Regions from separate parts of the Streptosporangium sp. CA-135522 genome, predicted to be linked through region 4. Evidence: riboswitches for the same ligand, from Rfam matches in the RefSeq annotation. Region 4 holds a riboswitch; each other region holds the start of a gene.

Region 1 (5,372 bases), 360 kb from region 4:
CCCCGCCGAGGGGCGGCGGCGAAGACACGAAGGCGATCCACGCCCGGCGCGGCCTTCCACCGCGTGGTGGAAGGCCGGGCGGGAGAGGTCGCGGTCCGGTCCCGGCCTTCGGCGTGCTGACGGCCGGCCGCTGGTCAGAAGGGTGGTCCGACGGGCCGCGCAGGAGGCCGCGGACGCCTCCGGTTCCGGCGCGGCCCCGGCCCGCTCGCGCCGTCCGGCCCTGTCCCGCGAGCGCGATGACTACGTCCCGCCCAGGAGTTACGGTCGAAATGACGACTCGGGAGGACACGATGAGCATTGACATAAGCGAGGCCTACCGACGCACGCTGGACGGGTTCGGCGCTCTTGTGCACAGGATCGGGCCGCGACAGTGGGACAACCAGACGCCGTGCGTGGATTGGGACGTGCGTGCCCTGGTCAACCACGTGGTCTCGGAGAACCGGTGGGCTCCGGAGCTTCTCGCCGGGCGGACCGTCTCCGAGGTCGGCGACGCCTTCGACGGTGATCTGCTCGGTGACGACCCGTTGAAGGCGTTCGACATCTCGGCGGTGGCCGCCGCCCAGGCGGCGAGCGAGGAGGGCGCGCTGGCGCGCGTCGTCCACCTGTCGTTCGGCGATGTGCCCGCCGGGGAGTACGTCAACGAGCTGTTCGCCGACGCCCTCATCCACACCTGGGATCTCGCCCGCGCCATCGGCGCCGACGAGCGGCTCGACCCCGAGCTGGTGGAGGCCTGCGCGGCCTGGTTCGCCGACGCCGAAGAGGGCTACCGCCAGGCCGGTGTCATAGGAGAGCCGCAACAGGTGGACCCGGACACCGATCCCCAGACCAGGCTGCTCGCCTCATGGGGTCGCCGCAGCTAGCGGGCCGCCGTCTCCGGCGCTCCCGCTCGCGGGGTGGTGAACACGGTCACCGGCCGTGCTCCTAGGCTCCCCGCATGAGCGCGAAACTGATGGACCGCTGGCGGTCCCTGACAGGGCCCGAGGCCGAGAGCCTCGGCAGGGAGCTGATCGCCCGGTACGGCGAGCCGCACCGCAGGTATCACACGACCGACCATCTGGAGGCCGTGCTGAACCATGTCGACACGCTGGCCGGGAGCGCGGCCGACCCCGACCTCGTACGGCTCGCAGCCTGGTTCCACGACGCCGTCTACGACCCGCGGCGCGGCGACAACGAGGAGCGCAGCGCCCGGCTGGCCGAGCGCGCGCTGCCCGAGATGGGGCTGTCCGCCGACGCGGTGGCCACCGTGGCCCGGCTGGTCAGGCTCACCCTCACACACGACCCCGCGCCCGACGACGCGGACGGCGCCGTACTCTGCGACGCCGACCTGGCGATCCTGGCCGCTCCGCCCGAGGTCTACGCGGCCTACGCGGCGGCCGTGCGCCAGGAGTACTCCTTCGTGCCGGACGACGCCTTCCGGCGCGGCCGGGAGGCCGTACTCCGCTCGCTGCTCGACCTACCGGTGATCTTCCGCATCGCCGACCTGGAGGCTCCGGCCAGGGCGAACATCCATGCCGAGCTTGAGCGCCTGTGAGCGACTATTCACCAGGATTCAACACCGATCACCTGGCCTCTCTGTGATAATTTGGTGGAATCTGTTTGATTAAGGAGTGGATCAATGCTCGCCCAACAACGGCAGCAGGCGATTTTGGAGCGGGTGCGCAGCAGTGGTGGGGTCAGGGTCGCCGACCTCGTACGTGAGCTCGGCGTATCCGACATGACGATTCGCAGGGATCTGGAGGTGCTCGCCGAGCGCGGGCTGGTGGAAAAGGTGCACGGCGGGGCCACCGCCGCCGGACCCGGCTCGACGGAGGAGCCCGGATTCGCCGCCAAGTCGATGCGTCAGCAGGCGGAGAAGGAGGCGATCGCCCAGCACGCCGCGGCGCTCGTCCGGCCCGGCACGGCGATCGCCCTGTCCGCCGGGACGACGACCTGGACGCTGGCCCACTTCGTGATCGACGTGCCCGACCTGACCGTGATCACCAACTCGATCCGGATCGCCGACGTCTTTCACCGTTCTCCCCGCACGGACCGCACCGTCGTGCTGACCGGCGGCGTCCGCACTCCCTCGGACGCGCTGGTCGGCCCGGTGGCCGTGGCGGCGATCCGCAGGCTCCACGTGGACACCCTGTTCCTCGGCGTGCACGGGATGAACGCCCGCGCCGGGTTCACCACGCCGAACCTGCTGGAGGCGGAGACCGACCGCGAGCTGGTCGCCTCCGCGCACCGCCTCGTGGTGCCCGCCGACCACACCAAGTGGGGGACGGTGGGGATCAGCACGATCGCCGAGCTGGCCCAGGCCCACGTCGTGATCACCGACTCCGGCCTGTCGGACGAGGCCCGCGACGAGCTCACCGCACAGGTGGGCGAGCTGATCATCACCGAGCCGCAGCCGGAGAGCGAGGCGCTGAGCCGATGAAACGCACGATCACCCACCTGGCCGACGGCCGCGAGCTGCTCTACTTCGACCGGCGTGACGACGCCGACCGCAGCACGATCGACGAGCGCGAGCTGCCGCCCCGCCCCGCGGCCTCCGAGCTGCGCTACGACCCGCTGACCGAGGAGTGGATCGCGGTGGCCGGCCACCGCCAGGGCCGCACCTTCCTCCCCCCGGCCAGCGAGTGCCCGCTATGCCCGTCGACCCCCGGCCACTCGACCGAGATCCCCTCACCGGCCTACGACGTCGTCGTCTTCGAAAACCGCTTCCCGTCCTTCTCCGCTCAGCTGGGCGAATACTCCCAGGTCGGCGGGCTGAGCGAGGTCCGCCCGGGGATCGGCCGGTGCGAGGTGGTCTGCTTCACCTCCGACCACGACTCCTCCTTCTCCGAGCTCTCCGCCGACCAGGTCGAGCTGGTCATGGAGGCCTGGATCGACCGTACGGCGGAGCTGTCGGCGATGCCCGGTGTGGAGCAGGTGTTCTGTTTCGAGAACCGGGGAGCGGAGATCGGCATCACGCTGACCCACCCGCACGGCCAGATCTACGCCTACCCCTACGTGACCCCGCGCACCAAGCTGTCTCTCGGCGCGGCCGAACGGCACCGGGAACGAACGGGCCGCAACCTGTTCGCCGACGTGCTCGCCGCCGAGCGCGAGGCGGGGGTCCGCGTGATCGCCTCCAACGAGCACTGGACGGCCTTCGTCCCCGCCGCGGCACGCTGGCCGGTGGAGATCCACATCTACCCCCACCGCCAGGTCCCCGACCTGGGCGGACTGGAGGCCGCCGAGCGCGCGGCGTTCGGACCGCTCTACACGGACGTGCTCCGCCGGCTGGACGGCCTGTTCGGCGTGGCCATGCCGTACGTCGCGGGCTGGCATCAGGCGCCGGTGAACGCCGGTCGCGACCTTTCCTACGCACACCTGGAGCTGTTCAGTGTCCGCCGGGCGCCGGGCAAGCTGAAATATCTCGCCGGATCGGAGTCGGGCATGGGGGCGTTCGTGAACGACGTCCTCCCCGAGGAGACGGCACATCTTTTGCGATCTGTTGTCACAAACTGATCACTGATTAGCATCAGATTGGGGTCGCGTTACTCAGGGTTTACCACTACCATCCTCACACATCGGACCTAATGTCCGATATGCCTAATTCCGGGCGCATCGCCCGGGAGCCGGGGACCCATCGCATTTGGGGTGAACCACTTCGGTGGAAGGGCTTCCTCCAGCCCGAACCCGTCAGCTAACCCGGTAGGCGGTAGGAGAGGAGAGTCGTGGCGGCTCTGTCCCCCGCGTTCCGTCGCCATACGGCTTTGGCCGTTTCCATGGTTTCGGTCCTTGCGTTCACCTTCGGCACGGCGACCGTGGGTAACGCGACCCCCAAGCCGGACGAGTCCCGGCTCCGCGCAGAACTGGCCAAGCTGAACAAGAAGGTCGACGGGCTCATCGAGGCCTACGCGGCCAAGCGCGCGTCCCTCAAGAAGGCCCAGGCCGCCGAGACGGCCGCCCGGGCGGACCTGCGCAAGGCCGAGGAGGCCTACACCGAAGCCGAAAAGCAGGTCGACTCCATCGCCCGGCTCCGCTACCAGAGCGATTTCACCACCCTGCCCTCGATGCTGTTCTCCACCAACATGGGCGGCGCCGCGATCATGGAGCAGCTCACCGCCCAGCAGAGCAGCCAGCTACAGGTCTTCGCCCAAAGCCGCGATCTGAAGAAGCAGGCGGCGGAGAAGGCGGCCCTGCTCACCGAGCAGATCGGCGAGGAGGCCGGGGTGGTGGAGGCCCAGCGCGAAGACGCCGAGAAGGTGATCGACGCCATCGAGGAGAAGCTCGACGCGCTCGCCCCCACGGGCTCCGGCCGACGCTCCGACGGCAGCTGGGCGCCCCAGCTCCCCGCAGGCGCCGACAACATCACCGACCGCACCCGGATCATGCGCGAGGCGATCGAGAAGCGCTTCGCCCTGCCGTACGAGATCGGTTGCTACCGCTCCGAGAACGACGGCGGCGAACACCCGCTCGGCCGCGCCTGCGACTTCATGATGAGCACCGGCGGCTCGACACCCTCGGCGGACCACGTCAAGCTCGGCGAGGAGATCGCCGCCTGGGCTCTCAAGAACAGGGCCAACCTAGGCGTCAAGTACGTGATCTGGCGCCAGCGCATCAACTCCGGCACCGGCTGGCGCGCCATGTCCGACCGCGGCGGCGTCACCGCCAACCACTTCGACCACGTCCACATCTCGATGTTCTGACCCGCCCCTTCCCCCGTGCCCCGGCCTCGTTTCCGGCGCTGCTGTGATCAGTTGTACGCCACGGGCAGTTCGTGCGAACCTGTCTTCTCACCGACAGAACGATCAAGAACGGGCATGGCGTATGGCAAGATCACGGTTCGTCCGATCGGACTCGTCACAACGCGCCCGCCCGCCTCGTCTCGTGGCGTCGGCGCGGCCGGCCCCGCGGGAGCCGGCCACGCGTCGGACGGATCCGCCGCTCATCTCGCCGCCGGTCGCCTGCGTGGCGGCGAAGGCGAGCGGCCCGATCCGCGGCATCGCGCTCAACGGGGTCGTCGCCGATGTCTAGGATTCCCGTCAGGCCCGGCAGGGGCATCTTCGGCGCCGCCGAGAGGTTCCTGCGCCACCCGAGCACGACCACCGGTAACGTCGCCTGGCCCTCGGTGCGGATAGACCGGGCAAGGCCGGGCGACGGAGTGGGCATCCTCCAGGCCCACCGATCCTCTTTTCAGTCCACCTACGCCGAGGTCCCGGGGATGGACGTCAGCGCTCTCTCCGAGTTCGTCAGACACGACCTCACGCCCCGCAAGATCCTCGAATGGAGCAGAAAGGCCGACGCCGGCAGCGACGGCCTGTACGTGGCCCGATCCAACAACCGGATCATCGGGTTCGCCGAGATCTCACCCGACAGTTCCGGGATGGAGCTCAGCGGCTTGT
Region 2 (5,372 bases), 340 kb from region 4:
CCGTGCCCTTGGCGGTGAGCGCGTCGAGCAGCGCCTGTCCCTGCATCTCGCCGACCCGGACGTTGTTGAACGAGACGAAGTAGTCGTAGCCGATGCCGGAGATCAGCCGGTCGTAGGCGATCACCGGGATCTTCTTCTGCTTGGCCTGATTGACCAGCGGCGCCACCGCCGCCGCGTCCACCGCGTCGAGCACCAGCACGTCCGCGCCCTGGGTCAGCGCGGCCTCCACCTGCTGCTGCTGCTTGGCGGCGTCCTGGTCGGCGTTGCTGTAGAGGAGCTTGCAGGCCGGGCACAGCTGCTTGACCTTGGCTTCGAAGAGGGGCCGGTCGAACGCCTCGTAGCGGGTGGTCTTCGACTCGGGGAGGAAGAGCGCGATCGTGGCCGCGTTCTCGCCCTCCTTGGCCTGGGGAGTGGTGGTAGCGGTCGAGCCGCCGCCGCAGGCGGCCGTCGCGAGCGCCACCGCCGTCAGCGGAATGGCCAGCCATCCTCGGTGCATCGCACATCGTCCTTTCGCGTACCGCCCCGAACGTGATTGGTAAGAAAGGTAGTTTACTATCAAGAGCGTTGGCTAGCCTTTTCGCAGGATCATCGGGATCACAAGAGGAGAGTGAAGGTGCGAGGCCAGCTCGGCAATCCACGGCTGCTGCGGGTGATGAACGAGCGGCGTCTTCTCGACCAGCTCCTCGAACACGGTCCGGCCTCGCGCGCCGACCTGGCCAAGGTCACCGGCCTGTCCAAACCCACCGTGTCGGCGGCGTTGGCCGGTCTGGAGGAAGACGGGCTGGTCCATCTGGTCGGCGAGGTCTCCGGCCGTCCGGGCCCGGTGACCTCGCTCTACGACATGAACGCCAGTGCCGTGCACGTCGCGGGCGTCGACATCGGCCGAGACTGGATCCGGGTGGCGGTGGCCGACCTCCGGGGCCGCTTCGTCGGCCGCCGTGACGGCCGCAACGACGCGCGAAGCGAGGACGACCTGGTCGCGCGGGTCCGGGACCTGGCCCAGGCGGCGGTGGCCGAGGCCGATCTCGAATGGGCTTCGGTCGCCTACGCGGTGGTCGGCAGCCCCGGCGTCTACGATCCCGACGCCGGTCGGCTGGACCTCGCCGCGAACCTGCCCGGCTGGGGCAGTCCCGGCCTGCTCGACCGGCTGCGTGCCGCGCTGGAGACGGACCTGGCGATAGAGAACGACATCAACCTGGCCGCCCTCGGCGAGCACGCCTACGGGGAGGGCAAGGAGAAGTCCCACTTCGCGCTGGTGTCCGTCGGCACCGGCGTCGGCATGGGCATCGTCATCAACGGCGAGCTCTACTCCGGGGCGCGCGGCGCCGCGGGAGAGGTCTCCTACCTGCCCGCGGCCGAGGATCTCGCCCCCGACCAGGAGACGCTGGAGCACGGGCTCACCGAGACCGTGGCCGGCGCGCTCGGCGTGGTGCGCGAGGCTCGGGCGGCGGGGCTCCGGCTGGCGACCGCCAAGGAGGTGTTCGCCGCGGCGGCGGCCGGGGACCCGGTCGCACTGGCCGTCGTCGAGGCCGAGGGGCGCCGGATCGGCGGGCTGGTCGTCGCGGTGGCCGCGGTCCTGGATCCGGAGGTGGTCGTGCTGACCGGTGGCGTCGGTCGCAATCTCGACCTGCTCGGCGACTCGATCGCCGGCCGGATCGCCGAGCTCGGACCGCTACGTCCCACCGTGGTGGCGAGCACCCTGGGCGACAGCGGGGTCCTGCTCGGCGCCGTCGCCCGTGCGCTGGCCCGTGCCTGGGACGTCATCTTCGCCGCACGCCAGGCCTGAACAGCGCGGGCGCGGACGGCCCCGAACGGGCGGCACTGAAGGGGGCGGCACTGATGGCGACCCCGAATGGGGCGCGAGGCGGGGCGCCGCGGGCGGGCGGACCCGCGGCGCCCCGCTGCTCAGGGGGCCTCAGGCGGTGGCCTGAAGCATCGGGGGAGCGGGTTCGGCCGCGACCTTGGCCCGCTGGACGGTGAGCTTGACGCCTGAACGGTCGGGGCGGACGGCGCCGGCGAAACTGCTGCGGCGCCAGGCGTCGAGCTTCTCCTCCTTGACCACGTCGCCGGTCTGCGGGGCGTGGACCATGTAGCCCGGTCTGGTGATCATGCCGACGTGGCCGAGACTGTGGAAGAAGACCAGGTCGCCGGGCTGGAGGTTCTTCCAGGGGACCTTCTTGGAGAAGGCTGCGTACTGGTCGTTGGTGACGCGGGGCAGGTGGATCCCGGCGGCGCCGTAGGCGCGGAGCATCAGGCCGGAGCAGTCGAAGCCGCCCTTGCCGGTGCCACCCCAGACGTAGGGCGTGCCGCGCTGGGCCATGGCCCACTTCACGGCCTTCTTCCAGGCGGGCAGGGGGGTCCGCTTGGCGATGATCTCCTTGAGCTTGGGACCGGTGAGCGTCACGATCTTGGGGGCGGGCGCGGGAACGGCATCGGGCGCGGAAGCGGGGGCGGGTGCGGGAACGGCATCGGGCGCGGAAGCGGGAACGGCATCGGGCGCCGGCGTGGAAACGGGGGCCGGAGCGGGAGCGTCGGCCAGGACGGCGGTCGAAGCGACGGCCGGCGTCGCGAACACGGCGGTGCCGGCGACGATCAGGGACAGGACGCGGGGGGAAAGTTTGCCGGACAGGATGGTTCCTTCCATAGGGCCGGCCGGGTTAGCTGTCGGGCTCGGGCGTGGAGGCCGCCCTACGGCGCGAGAAGCGCTGATTCGCCCCAAGGGATCCCGTGTAGGCGGCTCAGGACACGGCTTCGCCGGGCGAAGCGAGATGTCCTGGGCGGCCGTGGATCCCGGAAGTGGTTCCCCGGCTCCGCGCAGGCCGAAAGAGGGGACGACCTGGGCGGATTAGGCATCGGTTCGAATGCAGAGGACCATAACGAAAGTTCATTAAAGGGTCAATACGTCGCAAAAACGGACAAAACGATCAGAGGGTCCGAGTGAGGGGAAAGTGTCCGTCAGATGAGATGGGTGTTCGATTACCGAGACGGGCCGGTAAGGTGCCTGCATGGATTCGCGCAACATTCGCCTGGCAGTCATCCCCGGGGACGGGATCGGAGTCGAGGTCGTCGCCGAGGGCCTGAAGGTGCTCGAAGCGGTCGGCACGAAGGTGGAGACCACCACCTACGACCTCGGCGCCAAGCGCTACCACCAGACCGGTGAGGTCCTCTCCGACACGGCCCTTGACGAGCTGCGCGGATATGACGCGATCCTGCTCGGCGCGATCGGCGACCCCAGCGTTCCGCCGGGCATCCTGGAGCGCGACCTGCTGCTCAAGCTCCGCTTCGAGCTCGACCACTACGTCAACCTGCGCCCGGTCAGGCTCTTCCCCGGCGTCGAGACCCCGCTGGGCAAGGCCCGTCCCGAAGACATCGACATGGTCGTCGTCCGCGAGGGCACCGAGAGCCTCTACGCGGGCGCGGGCGGCGTGCTGCGCCGCGGCACCCCGCACGAGATCGCCACCCAGGAGTCGCTGAACACCGCCTTCGGCGTCGAGCGCGTCGTCCGCTACGCCTTCGACAAGGCGCTCGGCCGAGCCCGCAAGAAGCTGACGCTGGTCCACAAGACCAACGTGCTCACCTACGCCGGCGACCTCTGGGCCCGCACGTTCGATCGGGTCAGCCTGGAATATCCCGACGTCCAGACCGACTACTGCCACATCGACGCCGCCTCGATGTTCTTCGTCAGCCAGCCGGAGCGGTTCGACGTGATCGTCACCGACAACCTCTTCGGTGACATCCTCACCGACATCGGCGCCGCCGTCGCCGGTGGCATCGGCCTGGCGGCCAGTGGCAACATCAACCCCGACCGCACCGCGCCGAGCATGTTCGAGCCGGTCCACGGCAGTGCCCCCGACATCGCGGGCCAGGGCAAGGCCGACCCGACCGCGACGATCCTGTCGGTCGCCATGCTCCTGGACCACCTCGGCCTGTCCGCCGAGGCCGCCCGGGTCGAGCAGGCCGTCGCCGACGACCTGCTCGAGCGGCAGACCGGCTGGACCAGCCGCACCACCCACGAGATCGGTGACGACATCACCGCCCGAGTAGCCGGCTGACGAAGCCGCCTTCCCCCACCTCAGACGCGCCCGGCGGCTCACGTGAGCCGCCGGGCGCGTCTTCTTTTATCCCGGCACTGCCGGTTTCCGACATAGATGCAGTAGTTTCCCGTTACCTGGTCCATCGCAGAATGGACTCAGGTGCAGACCGCCACAAAGAGAAGGATCTCCGTCATGACCACCGCTCAGAAGCTCAGCTTCGACGTGCAGCTCTCCGACCACGCTCGCACCGCAGCCGAGCGTGAGCAGGTACTGGAGAGTCCCGGATTCGGACAGACCTTCACCGATCACATGATCTCGATCGACTACACTGAGGGGGAGGGCTGGCACGACGCGCGGCTCACGCCGTACGGCCCGCTGAGCCTGGACCCGGCCACCTCGGTCTTCCACTACGCCCAGGAGCTCTTCGAGGGGCTGAAGGCCTACCGTCAGGAGAGCGGCGCGATCGCGACCTTCCGGCCGTACTCCAACGCCGCCCGGTTCAACCTGTCGGCGGCGCGGATGGCCATGCCGGAGCTTCCCGAGGAGACGTTCGTCGAGTCGCTGGAGCTCCTCGTCCAGACCGATCGCGAGTGGGTGCCCACGACCCCGGGCCACAGCCTCTACCTGCGTCCCTTCATGATCGCCACGCAGGCCGCGCTCGGCGTCAACTACCCCTCCAGGACCTACCGCTACATGGTGATCGCCTCCCCGGCGGCCGCCTACTTCGGCGCCGACAAGCCCGTGTCGGTCTGGCTGTCCACCGAATACACCCGCGCAGCTCCCGGCGGCACCGGCTTCGCCAAGTGCGGCGGCAACTACGCGGCGGCCTTCGTGGCCCAGCGCCAGGCCGTCGAACAGGGCTGTGACCAGGTGGTCTGGCTCGACGCGAACGAGCACCGCTACGTCGAGGAGATGGGCGGGATGAACCTGTTCTTCGTCTACGGCGACCGCCTGCTCACCCCGGCTCTCACCGGCACGCTCCTGCCCGGCATCACCCGTGACTCGATCCTGTCCCTCGCCTCCGACCTGGGCCTGAGCGCCGAGGAAGGGCGCCTGTCGATCGACGAGTGGCAGTCGGCCGCCGAGTCCGGCGAACTCACCGAGGTCTTCGCCTGCGGTACCGCGGCGGTCGTGAGCCCGGTCGGCTCGGTCAAGGGCGCCGACCGCGCCTGGACGATCGGCGACGGCACCCCGGGCCCCGTCACCGCCAGGATCCGCGAGGAGCTGGTCGGCATCCAGTACGGCTCCCGCCCCGACGCCCGCAGCTGGGTCCACAAGATCTGCTGACCCGGACACGAGGACACGAGGACACGAGGACACCCGGACACGAGGAAAGCC
Region 3 (5,372 bases), 5.0 Mb from region 4:
GGCGCGCGGCCGGTTCCGTCGGTCCTGCTCCTGCGGCGTCTCGGGCGCGGCTGAACTTTTCGACCCCATGGCGCGTCGGATCACCGGAGGTTGATTCGATGAAGAAGATCATGACGCTGGTCTGCGCCGCCCTCGTGGCCGGTGCGGTCGTCGCCGCACCCGGTGCGGCCGTCGCCGCTTCCGGCGTTCCCAAGGGGTTCTTGCTGTACGAGAAGGCCGCGGCGAAGAAGGACAACGACCCCGAGACGAACTGGAAGGTCAGCGACTCTCTCAAGGCGAGGCTCGCGCTCGACCCGTGTGACCGGGGAGCCCCCGGCAAGGCGGGCCGGGTGGCCGCGCGGACGGTGACGTTCACGGGTGTGCCGGACTTCATGAAGGTCGAGCAGGTGCTCCTGTATGGTTCGAAGGCCGACGCGGAGCGGGCCATGACCCAGGTCCGCGCCGCCCTGTCCGCATGCGCGTCCCGTACCGACAGCGGCTCCAGCTACCGCTACGCCTCCGCACCCGTGACCGGGCTCGGAGACGACGCGCTGAAGGTCTCCGGTCAGGTCTACTACGGCAGGAAGGCCGGCATCGGCGGCGACCGGAGCGTGGTGGTCCGCAAGGGCAGCGCCGTGCTGATCTATCTCTGGGCGGGAGAGTACGCCAAGCCGGCCAAGCATGACTGGGACAACCAGCTGCGGGACGCCGGCAAAATGGCCGGGAAGATCTGCACGATCGCCGTCTGCGCCTGAGAGCAAAACAGCCAAAAAGGTGAGCTAAGCCTTACTTCTTCTGTACTATTCCGCCCAGGTCTTTGCACTGGGGGAGGCGGCACCGTGGCCGTGGCAGGTATGCCGGTTGGATTTGGTCGGGTGCCGATGGCCGTAGGGCTGGCCTTCGCGCTGTTGCTGCTGCCGGTCGGCGGCAGCGCTTTCGCCGAGCCGAAGCCGACCATCGCCCAGGCCAAGAAGAAGCTGGACAAGCTCAACGACCAGGCTGACAAAGTCGTCGAGAAATACAACCAGGCCAGCGAGAAGTGGAAGAAGGCCCGCAAGAAGTACCAGACGCTGAACGGCGACCTCGCCCGTCAGAACGCCAAGGTCGCCGGGCTGCGCGAGGAGCTCGTCACGATGGCCGTCAGCTCCTACCAACTCGGCGGAGTGAGCAGCTGGGAGGGGCTGATCAGCCAGCCCAGCTTCGGCACGCTGCTGAGCGGCCTGGCCATGGTCGATCAGATGTCCGCCTCCCGCGCCCAGTCCCTGGAGGCCTTCGACGCGGCGAACAAGACGCTGCGCGACAACCGCGACAAGGCCAAGGTCGCCCTCTCGGAGGCCGACGCGACGCGCGACGAACTGGCGGCGGAGAAGACCAAGGCCGACAAGATGGTCAAGGTCCAGACCAAGCTGCTGCGCAAGCTCGGTGCCTACCGGACCGGCGACCCCAACAGCGCCGGCATCAAGTACAACGGCCCGGCCTCCGGCAACGCCAAGGCCGCCCTGGACTTCGCCTTCGCCCAGATCGGCAAGCCGTACCAGTACGGCGGCACGGGCCCGGGCGGCTGGGACTGCTCCGGCCTCGTCCAGGCCTCCTGGCGCAGCGGCGGCGTCAGCCTTCCTCGCACGACCTGGGAGCAGTGGGGCTGGGGCGCCAGCCGCAAGGTGTCCCTGAGTGATCTCCAGGCCGGGGACCTGATCTTCAGCTCGGGCCTGGGCCACGTGGGCCTCTACGCGGGCAACGGCCAGATCGTCCACGCTCCCCAAACGGGAGACGTCGTCAAGGTCGTTCCCCTGTCCTCCTACGGTGGCCGTCTGGTCGGAGCCGTCCGCCCCTGAACCGGTGGACGCCCGAAGCGGATGTCCCGGCGGACGGCCGATCTCGGGGCGGGGGTCCGGAATCGGGACGCGGCCATCTCCGGCGTCCGATCGGGCATTCCTCACCGAGGCTCTCGCAGGGACCCGGGCACTCACGTGCGGGCGTCCGCCTGCTCGAGGGGCGTCCGCGTACTCATGTGAGGGTCTCCGCGTATTCGCGAGGATCTGCCTTCCTGGGGCTTTTTCGGGTTAAGTGACATCTGACGCAAAAGCAGCCGTTCCCTTGGAGAGATCGACACGCCCTGGGCCAAGGACGCCGCGGGCAACACCGTGCCGACGGCCCACCGCGTCGAGGGCATGACGCTGATCCAGGCCGGCGGCCATCTGCCCGTCGCCGAGTACGACCGGTTCGGTCACGCGGTGCGCGGGCTCACCGCGCACAACCGGGCACTGGCGCTCGACGAGGACGGCCACCGTCTCGCCGAGCTCGCCATCACCCGGTTCGACGAGCCCGGAGCGCGCCGAGTCGCCGGCCACCCGCCGGATCTACGACGCCACCGTACGGCCGGCCGCGACGTGGACCGTCGCGGACGCGGGACGGCCGCCGCCTCTCGGCCGGCCCTCACGACGATCCGGGCGCCGGAAGGGTACTGAAGATCGAATTCAGTGTGACGAATGTTACAGAAGAGGTGTTCTTCGGGTGATCATTCACGGAATGTGACGAGAGTCATATTCGATTGAAGGAACCGGCTATCACGCTGGGGTAACGGAAGAACGGACAGCGCTTTCCGATCTTCATTTCCTTGTCATTGCTTTGCCGGAATTTGAGGATCGGAGTACCTTCTGGCGTCGCGGCGGCACGCCATGTCGCCGCTCCGAATGCCGGCCCTCCAGGCCGGCATTCCGCTGAGAAATCCAATTGGCCGCCGCTCCCCTGCGGGGTTGACCCCCACCGCGGCGGCCTGCCGAATCCGTGCAGCCAGGAGGCATGGAACCGGGGACCCAAGGGCCCTCAGAGCATGGCCAGGGGTGAATCGGCATATGTCATGCCGTAGGGCGACTTCCCCGCCCGAATCCGTCAGCTAACCCGGTAGGCATCAGTGGAAGTCCCAAGGAGAAATCCTGTCTACCACCCTGCATAACCCCCGTTTGTCGCGCCTTGCCCGCCTTTCCTTCGGCGGTGCCGTCCTCACCCTGACCGCTTCCTCCGGGGCGGTCGCGCTGAGCTCCACGGCTGCACAGGCGACGGCGGACAGCGTGATCACCGTCCAGGCCGAAAGCACCGCGAAGACCAAGGCGAAGGCCAAGGTCAAGGCGAAGGCCGGGACGAGCAAGATCGCACGGCAGAAGGTGAGGGCCGGCAAGGCCGTCGTGGCGGCCAAGAAGCAGATCGGCGATCCGTACCGGTGGGGAGCCACCGGTCCCGGCGCGTTCGACTGCTCCGGACTTGTCCAGTACGCGTGGCGCAAGGCCGGCGTGTCTCTCCCCCGGATCACGCAGAGCCAGTACCGCGCCGTCAGGAAGAAGGTCTCCTGGAGCCGTCTGCGCCCCGGTGACCTGCTGTTCTTCTACGGCAAGGGCCACGTGGGCATGTACGTCGGCAAGGGCAAGATGGTCCACTCGCCGAGCAGCGGCAAGACGGTCCGGATCGTGAATCTGAAGGGGTACTACAGGTCCTCCTTCGCCGGAGCGGTCCGCCCCGGAGGCTGACGGAGGGAACCGGCCCCGGCCATCCTCGACGGATGACCGGGGCCGCTCCATGCCGGCCGAACCGGGGCCGCTCCACGCCCGTCGAGTAGCATCGACTCATATGTCCGTCCCGAGAGGGCGTCGCGCCGTGCTCACCGGGATGCTGGCGCTGATGGGCGCCGGCCTGATCGCCGGGGCGGGGCCGCTGCCCCGGCAGCCGCGCGGCCCGTGGCCCGGCGCCGCCACCGTCGTCCGCGGCGAGCACTCCATCGTGATCGGCCACCGCGTCCCACCGGCGAACCTGCGGGATCTGGCGTCGAGGGCCGACCGCGCCCGCCGTGCCGTCGGGCGGATCTGGGGACCGGTCCGGGCGGTGATCCTCTTTCCCGCCACCGACGCGGAGGCGGCGGCGCTCGCCGGCGCGGGGAGCACCGGAGGGCTGGCCGCGATGGCCACCGCCGACCGGGTGGTCGTCCTGCCGTCGGGCTACGCCAGGCTCAGCGAGACCGGCCGGGACGTGGTGATCGCCCACGAGCTCACCCACGTGGCCACCGGCGCGACCCGGGGCGGCAGGGTGCCGATGTGGCTGTCGGAGGGGTTCGCCGACTACGTGGGATACCGCGACTCCGGGATAGGGGTCCGCGAGGCCGCCGCCGAGCTCGCACGGGAGGTGCGCGCGGGCGTCGTGCCCACCCGGCTTCCCGGGCCGGCCGACTTCGCCCCCGGCGTCCCTCGGCTGGCGCAAGCCTACGAGGAGGCCTGGCTCGCCTGCCGCTACATCGCGGAGCGCTTCGGCGAGAAGGCGCTGGTGAGGCTTTACGGTAGCGATGTCGGCAGCACGCTGGGCCTGTCGCAGGCGGAGCTCGTCGCCGCCTGGCGGGACCACCTCCGAAGGGAACTGGGATGACGCGAACCACGACCGGTACGCCCCCGGGCATCCGGGCGGCGGGATGGGCGCTGGCCGCCCTCGGAGCGGTCACGCTGGCGGTCGTGGCGTTCACCACGCCCTGGCGGGCTCTGCCGCCCACGGCGCCGCCCGTCGTCCCCGACCCGGCCCGCGACTTCACCCCGGACCAGATCGCCCGTTCCGAGAGCTTCGACGCCGTGCTCAGCGCGCCCGCCTACCTCTCGCTCGGCCTGACCCTGGTGGCGGCCGGGATCCTGGTGAGCACCCCGCTGGGCGCGCGGCTGGTCGGCAGGCTGCGGGGGCCGTGGTGGCTGAGGGTGCTGCTCGGCGTCCTGGTGCTGTCGGTGGCGGTGGAGATCCTGCGCTGGCCGCTGGGCATGTGGTCGGAGATCCACCTGCGCGAGTTCGGCCTGTCCACCCAGGACTGGCCGGCCTGGAGCGCCGACCGGATCAAGAACATCGGCATCAGGACCGGGCTGATCGCGATCATGGTGCTCGCGGTGGTCGCGCTGGCGCGCCGCTACCGGCGCTGGTGGATCCCCGCGGCCGTCGGCGCGTTCGCGCTGACCATGGTCGCCTCCTTCGCCTACCCGGTGCTGATCGAGCCGCTCTTCAACGACTTCACGCCGCTGCCCGCCGGGCAACTCCGCGACGACCTGCTCACCATGGCCTCCCGGGACGGCGTGCCCGTCGAAGACGTCCTCGTCGCCGACGCCTCCCGGCGGACCACCACGCTCAACGCCTACGTCTCCGGGCTCGGCGCGACCCGCAGGATCGTGGTCTACGACACGTTGCTCAAGGCGCCCGCGGACGAGGTCGAGCTGGTGGTGGCGCACGAGCTGGGCCACGCCAAGGCCGACGACGTGCTGTACGGCACGCTCGTCGGCGGCCTGGGCGCGGCCTGCGGAGCCTGCCTGCTCTACCTGGCGACCTCCTGGCAGCCGCTACGGCGGCGCACCGGGATCGCCTCGGCGGCCGACCCG
Region 4 (5,372 bases):
GCGGCCGGGCTGCTCAGCACCTCGCCGGCGGAGCCCGCGCCCGCCCTCGCGCCCGCTCCCTCCCCCACGGGGCTGCCCAAGCGCAAGAAGGGCGGCACGGCGGGCACCTGGGAGTTCCCGGGCGCCGCGGCCGGCGTCACCGGGCTGCCGGGTTCACCGCCGGGTTCATCGCCGGGTTCACTGTCGGGGCCACTACCGGGGTCGCTGCCCGCCGCGACGGCGGATCCCGCCGACATCAACCTGCTCATCCGGCTCAAGAACGCATTGGAGGCACTGACGTGAGCTGGGTCCGATGCCGATAGGGCTGCGGACGCTGAAGCTGCTCGGAAGGAGGATGCCGGTGGAACCACATGACGAGGTGCGCCAGGATGCGGCACTGCTCCGTGACGAGCTGCACCGGGAAATGATGTCGCTGCGCGAGCGCATGCCCGATGTGAACGGCAGCATCGCCTGCAGCGTGGACGGCCTGACGATAGCGAGCGACCTGAAGGGCGAGGTCGAGCAGACCGGCGCACTCTCCTCCGCGGTGCTGGCCCTCAGCCGCCGGATGACGAGCATGGCCGGCAAGGGCGCCTTCGAGGAGACGCTCATCTCCGGCACCAACGGCTACGCGGCCTTCTACGCCGCCGGTCCGAAGATCGTCCTCACAGTGCTCGCCCGCCCCGGGACCAACCTCGGGCTGCTGCGACTGGAGGGCCGTAAGACGGCGGCGAACCTGGCCGCCATCACGTCCCGCACATCGACAACCCCGTGATCGGAGACAGGTATGGGCAACATGGACATCTCTCTCAAGGAGATGATGGCGATCGACGGCGCCCTCGGCGCGGTCGTCGTGGACTACAACAGCGGCATGGCGCTGGGCGCCCTCGGCGGCTCCAAGGACCTCGATCTCCAGGTCGCCGCGGCCGGCAACACCGAGGTCGTCAAGGCCAAGTTGCGGACGATGGAGTCGCTGGGCCTCAAGGACGGCATCGAGGACATCCTCATCACGCTCGGCAGCCAGTACCACGTGATCCGTCCGATCACCGGCAGGGGCGGCAAGGGGCTCTTCCTCTACCTGGCACTCGACCGGACCCGGGCCAACCTGGCGCTCGCGCGGCACAGCCTGCGCGGCATCGAGGAGAAGCTCGAAATCTGATCCTCCGGTACGGCTTGCGCCCCGGGAGGCGCAAGCCGTACCGGAGCTCAACGCTCGGCGGCGGTGAGCTCGTCGATCGCGCCGACGATCTCGGGCCAGAGCGGGCACGGCAGGTCGTGGCCCATCCCGGGAAAGGTGATCAGCCTGGCGCCGGGGATCGCCTCGGCCGTGGCGATGCCGCCGGACAGCGGCACGAGCTGGTCGGCCTCTCCGTGCAGCACGAGGGTGGGCACCGTGAGTTCCTTCAGCAACGGCGTGCGGTCGCCGGAGGCGATGATCCCGGCGAGCTGCCGGCCCGTCCCGGCCGGATCGTAGGACCGGTCGTAGCTCAGCCCGGCGACCTGGGCGATCCGCTCGCGATCCAGCGGGAATCCCGGCGAGCCGATGACCTCCCAGGCCGCCACCGACTGCCGGATCGCGCTCTCCCGGTCGCGCGCGGCCGGCGACATGAGCACCGCCATCGCGGCCTCGGTGGGCGGGGCGGCCTGCGGGCCGGGGGTGGACATGATGGAGGTGAGAGTACGCACCCGGCGCGGGTGTCGGATCGCCAGTGTCTGGGCGATCATTCCTCCCAGCGAGGCGCCCACCACGTGGGCGGACTCCCAGCCGAGCGCGTCGAGCAGGCCGGCGGTGTCGTCGGCCATGTCGTCCAGCAGGTAGGGGACCTGCCCGTCCCCGCCGAAGGCGGGCACCGGGACGCCGTTCAGGTGGGTGGACTCGCCGGCGTCCCGGTTGTCGAACCGGACCACGTGGTGCCCGCGGTCGGCGAGCAGTTCACAGAGCTCGTCGTCCCAGTGGATGAGCTGGGCGCCGAGACCCATGATGAGCAGAAGCGGGCGGTGCTCGGGCGAGCCGAAGGTCTCGTAGGCGATCTCGATGCCGTTCGCGGGAGCGCGCAGGATCATGGCGCTCCCACCGCGCCGGTCATGGCGGATACCGTTCCGGTCATGGCAAACAGAATGACATTCGGTATAAACGAGAGCAAGAGCGGACGCCCTGGGCGGGCGTCCGCTCTCGCTTGTCACCAGAAGGCGGAAGGGGGATGCACGGGAGTCCCTCCAGGGGAAGGGGAGAGGGGGGAGGGACTCTCGTGGAGGAGGCGCCGGGGCTTTCGGCCCTTGCGGCGGCCCGCCCGACTACGCGATGACGATTACTTGTCGACGACCGTCGGCGGGGTGGCCGGGTTGTGGTCGATGCGGCCCCACGCGCCCGCGGAGAAGGGCACCGGGTAGTTCTTCTTGCCCGGGCCGTTGCCCCACTTGGTGATGACGTAGTCGACCTTGATGTGACCCATGCCGCCGTTGCCGTCCACGCCCAGGGTGTCGGCGTTGAACGTGCCGCCGGTCAGGTCGGCGAAGGACTTGGCGTCCAGGTCGATCATGACGCCGCTACTGGAGGGCACGCCGGGACCGCGGTCGCCGACGAAGAACTTGGCCTTCTTGCCCTTGTAGACCACGTAGCCCTCGGTCATCAGGGGCCAGCTCGGGCTGGCGATCATGCCCTTCTGCATCGGCTTGCCGCTCGCGGGCAGGCCGGTGTCACCGGCGCGGCCGGAGGAGTCGTCCCAGAAATAGGAGGCCTTGGTCGAACCCTTCAGGAGGGCGACCTCGGAGCCGGAGGTGGAACCGGACTCGGAGCCGGGGGCGGGGGCGGAGACGTCTGCGGAGGCGGGGAGCGCCGAGACGACGCCCGCGGAGGCGAAGACGCTCGCACCCAGGAGGGTGGCGGCGAGGAAACGGTTCTGGCGCAGGCCAAGGGAGAAACGCATGGGAAGAAAAGACTCTTTCGCGAGGGAACGGGAGGCCGCGCACGCCGACAGGGGGGCGCGGGCGGGATAGGCGCTCACAGGGTCAAGGTGCGTAGCCGGGAAGACCGGGCGCTACGCGGAGCGCTGTGGGTGCGCCGCGTTCGGACGCGGCGAGGAAGCCTTAGTTGACCGGTGTGAACGAGGTCGACACCGACAGGAAGTGGGCGAAACGCCCCATTAGTGATCTCCTCTCCATCTCGTCTACCGGGTTAGCTGACGGATTCGGGCGGTGGAGTTGCCCTACCGCCGCACGCTCGCGGCGGATTCACCCCAAGAAGTGGGTCCCCGGTTCCCGCGACCCTGAGGCCTGCGGGATTCGACGTCGGCCGGCCGCTCCTTCCGTTGAAGGGCAGGTCGCCAACCGATCACAAATAGGACACTACACGCATTCAGTGACAAAGCAAAACAAAACCCATGAAAACCCCAGAAGATCTACCTCGTCTACCAAGAAAGCGCCATTGGCCAAGCCTTGATCATGCCCGGAGAGGCCGTTGACTTCGCTGGAACCATTAGGAAGGTTACCTGGAAGCTTTTCGGTGATCATGCCTTTGACCTGCGTATCCTTACTTCTTAACCGCCGAAGAGGACTGCTCGACGAACGAGCGAGAGATAGCTGTGATCGCGGTGGCGACCAGCGCGCCGGCCCTTCTCCCGACGATGTTCTTTGCCTCCGCATATGCCAATCGATCGATGGAACCCCCGATCAGCCGGGTCTACGCCTGTTTTCCGGAGGATTCGGAGACGCCCGGATACACCCGCGTGCAAAGCCGCGGTCACGACCGGCGATATCCAGCCGCTGGACGGCTGAACGAGATCAATATCGCCAACGCCGGAGGCGGGCACCGCGAGCTCGTCCCTGACGGCCGGCTCTGCGGTGCGGGACGCGCCGAACACCGGGCGTTCGGGTGGACGCCGCGTGACGCTCGCGACCATGGGTGACGTCGGCAGTAGCGTGGGCCTGTGCTGATCGCCCTCGGTTGCGCGGTGCTCCTCGCGATCCTCTACGCGCTGGCGGTGTACGGCACGGCCGGGCCGGCGGCGATCGGAGCGGTCGCCGCCACACTGGCCGTCGCCCTCGTGGTCGTCATGCACGGAGGGAGTCTCCAGAACTCCGCCGGAGCAGGAGGGCTCACGGCGGGCGGCGCAGCGATGGCGTGGGCCATGGGACGTTCCCGCCGCCGCCGCAGGGCCGGCCGTGCGGCGCTCGCCGCCTACCGAGCCGCCGCCGAGGCCGTGCCCCGGCTGGCCGCCACCGCCGAACGCGACCGTCTCGCCGCCGAACTCCACGATGTGGCCGCCCACCGGCTCACCGGAATCGTGGTCGCCTCGGCCGCCGCCCTCCGTCTCGGCGACCCGAGCCTCACCGCCGAGGCCGTCACCCACGCCGCCGACGCGGGCCGCCAGGCCGTGGCCGAACTCGACCGCCTCTGCGCCCTCGATCGCCGCGGCCGTGCCCTCGCCCTCGGTGACATCGACACCCTCCTCATCGGCCGTCCCGGCGTGACCTACCACCGCACGATCGTCACCGCGCCGCCCGAACTCGCCGCGGTCGCCTTCCGCGTGGTCCGCGAGGCCCTGACCAACGCGATGCGCTACGCCACCGGCGCCGTCGTCCACGTCCGGGTGGAAGCCGTCCACGACGCCTCGGCGGCACCGGCCGCCACCGGCTCGGTGCTCGCGCCGGCCACCGGCCCGGGGGGCGCACCCGTTATCGCCAGCTCCCCGGCGGCGGGGGGTGCCACCGATCCCGTCACACCGGCTCCTGTCACACCGGCCGCCACCGGCTGGCTGACGGTGACGGTCACCGACAACGGCGGCCCGGCGACCGTCTCCGGCCTGGGCGCGGGCACCGGCCTCGCCGCACTGCGCCATGCCGTCGGCGCCCTCGGCGGCACTCTGCACGCCGGCCCGCACGCCGGCCAGCACATCCACACCGGCCCGCGTGCCGGTCCCTTCCCGCGCTGCGCCCCGCCGTACGGACCCGCGGACGCACCGGAGCCGTCGCGAACTCCCCCGCCCCGTGGCTGGACGGTCCAGGCCCGCCTCCCGCTCACGACCGCCCACGCACCCGTACCCGGCCGTCCCCGCCCGTTTCCTCGGCTCCGCTACGGCGACAACCGGCGGGACGTCCACCGGCCTGGCCGCGCGGCGGGCTGGCGAGGGACGGCGGCGCTGGACTGGGCCCTGGTAGTACTGGCCGTGGCGCTGCCCGCCGGAGCCGGGCTGCTCTACGCGGAGGTGCCGGAGCCGTTCGCGACCCCGGCGTCCGGAGCGCTGCTGTCGGTCCTGCTCGTACTGCACGCCCTGCCGCTGAGGTGGCGTCGCAGGATGCCGTGGCCGAGCCTGGCCGCGGCGCAGTCGTTGCTGCCGGCCTGGTTGTGGTGCGACGCCGCCGGGTGGACCGCGCCGGAGTCGGCTCAGCTGGTG

What was found. A riboswitch is a leader RNA that binds a small molecule or an ion and turns the genes downstream of it on or off. The one in region 4 is predicted to bind cyclic di-AMP.
Region 1: another riboswitch for cyclic di-AMP. It lies ahead of ACQPYK_RS37720 (coiled-coil domain-containing protein); the one in region 4 lies ahead of ACQPYK_RS39370 (hypothetical protein).
Region 2: another riboswitch for cyclic di-AMP. It lies ahead of ACQPYK_RS41000 (C40 family peptidase); the one in region 4 lies ahead of ACQPYK_RS39370 (hypothetical protein).
Region 3: another riboswitch for cyclic di-AMP. It lies ahead of ACQPYK_RS14415 (C40 family peptidase); the one in region 4 lies ahead of ACQPYK_RS39370 (hypothetical protein).

Annotation. Positions count from the first base shown of each region.
Region 1 is NZ_CP192026.1:7,990,809-7,996,180, forward strand. It holds gene ACQPYK_RS37700 (TIGR03086 family metal-binding protein) at 291-860, shown strand; gene ACQPYK_RS37705 (HD domain-containing protein) at 935-1,531, shown strand; gene ACQPYK_RS37710 (DeoR/GlpR family DNA-binding transcription regulator) at 1,616-2,416, shown strand; gene galT (galactose-1-phosphate uridylyltransferase) at 2,413-3,492, shown strand; cyclic di-AMP (ydaO/yuaA leader) riboswitch at 3,564-3,699, shown strand; gene ACQPYK_RS37720 (coiled-coil domain-containing protein) at 3,753-4,676, shown strand; gene ACQPYK_RS37725 (GNAT family N-acetyltransferase) at 4,997-5,372, shown strand, end outside.
Region 2 is NZ_CP192026.1:8,693,512-8,698,883, reverse strand. It holds gene ACQPYK_RS41010 (sugar ABC transporter substrate-binding protein) at 1-496, opposite strand, end outside; gene ACQPYK_RS41005 (ROK family protein) at 614-1,786, shown strand; gene ACQPYK_RS41000 (C40 family peptidase) at 1,916-2,644, opposite strand; cyclic di-AMP (ydaO/yuaA leader) riboswitch at 2,632-2,862, opposite strand; gene ACQPYK_RS40995 (3-isopropylmalate dehydrogenase) at 3,006-4,052, shown strand; gene ACQPYK_RS40990 (branched-chain amino acid aminotransferase) at 4,227-5,321, shown strand.
Region 3 is NZ_CP192026.1:3,039,452-3,044,823, forward strand. It holds gene ACQPYK_RS14395 (NYN domain-containing protein) at 1-54, shown strand, start outside; gene ACQPYK_RS14400 (hypothetical protein) at 99-734, shown strand; gene ACQPYK_RS14405 (NlpC/P60 family protein) at 861-1,814, shown strand; gene ACQPYK_RS14410 (hypothetical protein) at 2,151-2,447, shown strand; cyclic di-AMP (ydaO/yuaA leader) riboswitch at 2,747-2,905, shown strand; gene ACQPYK_RS14415 (C40 family peptidase) at 2,943-3,503, shown strand; gene ACQPYK_RS14420 (hypothetical protein) at 3,604-4,389, shown strand; gene ACQPYK_RS14425 (M48 family metallopeptidase) at 4,386-5,372, shown strand, end outside.
Region 4 is NZ_CP192026.1:8,351,962-8,357,333, forward strand. It holds gene ACQPYK_RS39350 (DUF4388 domain-containing protein) at 1-282, shown strand, start outside; gene ACQPYK_RS39355 (roadblock/LC7 domain-containing protein) at 341-754, shown strand; gene ACQPYK_RS39360 (hypothetical protein) at 767-1,138, shown strand; gene ACQPYK_RS39365 (alpha/beta fold hydrolase) at 1,186-2,043, opposite strand; gene ACQPYK_RS39370 (hypothetical protein) at 2,289-2,906, opposite strand; cyclic di-AMP (ydaO/yuaA leader) riboswitch at 3,129-3,277, opposite strand; gene ACQPYK_RS39375 (lytic polysaccharide monooxygenase) at 3,636-3,884, shown strand; gene ACQPYK_RS39380 (histidine kinase) at 3,906-5,372, shown strand, end outside.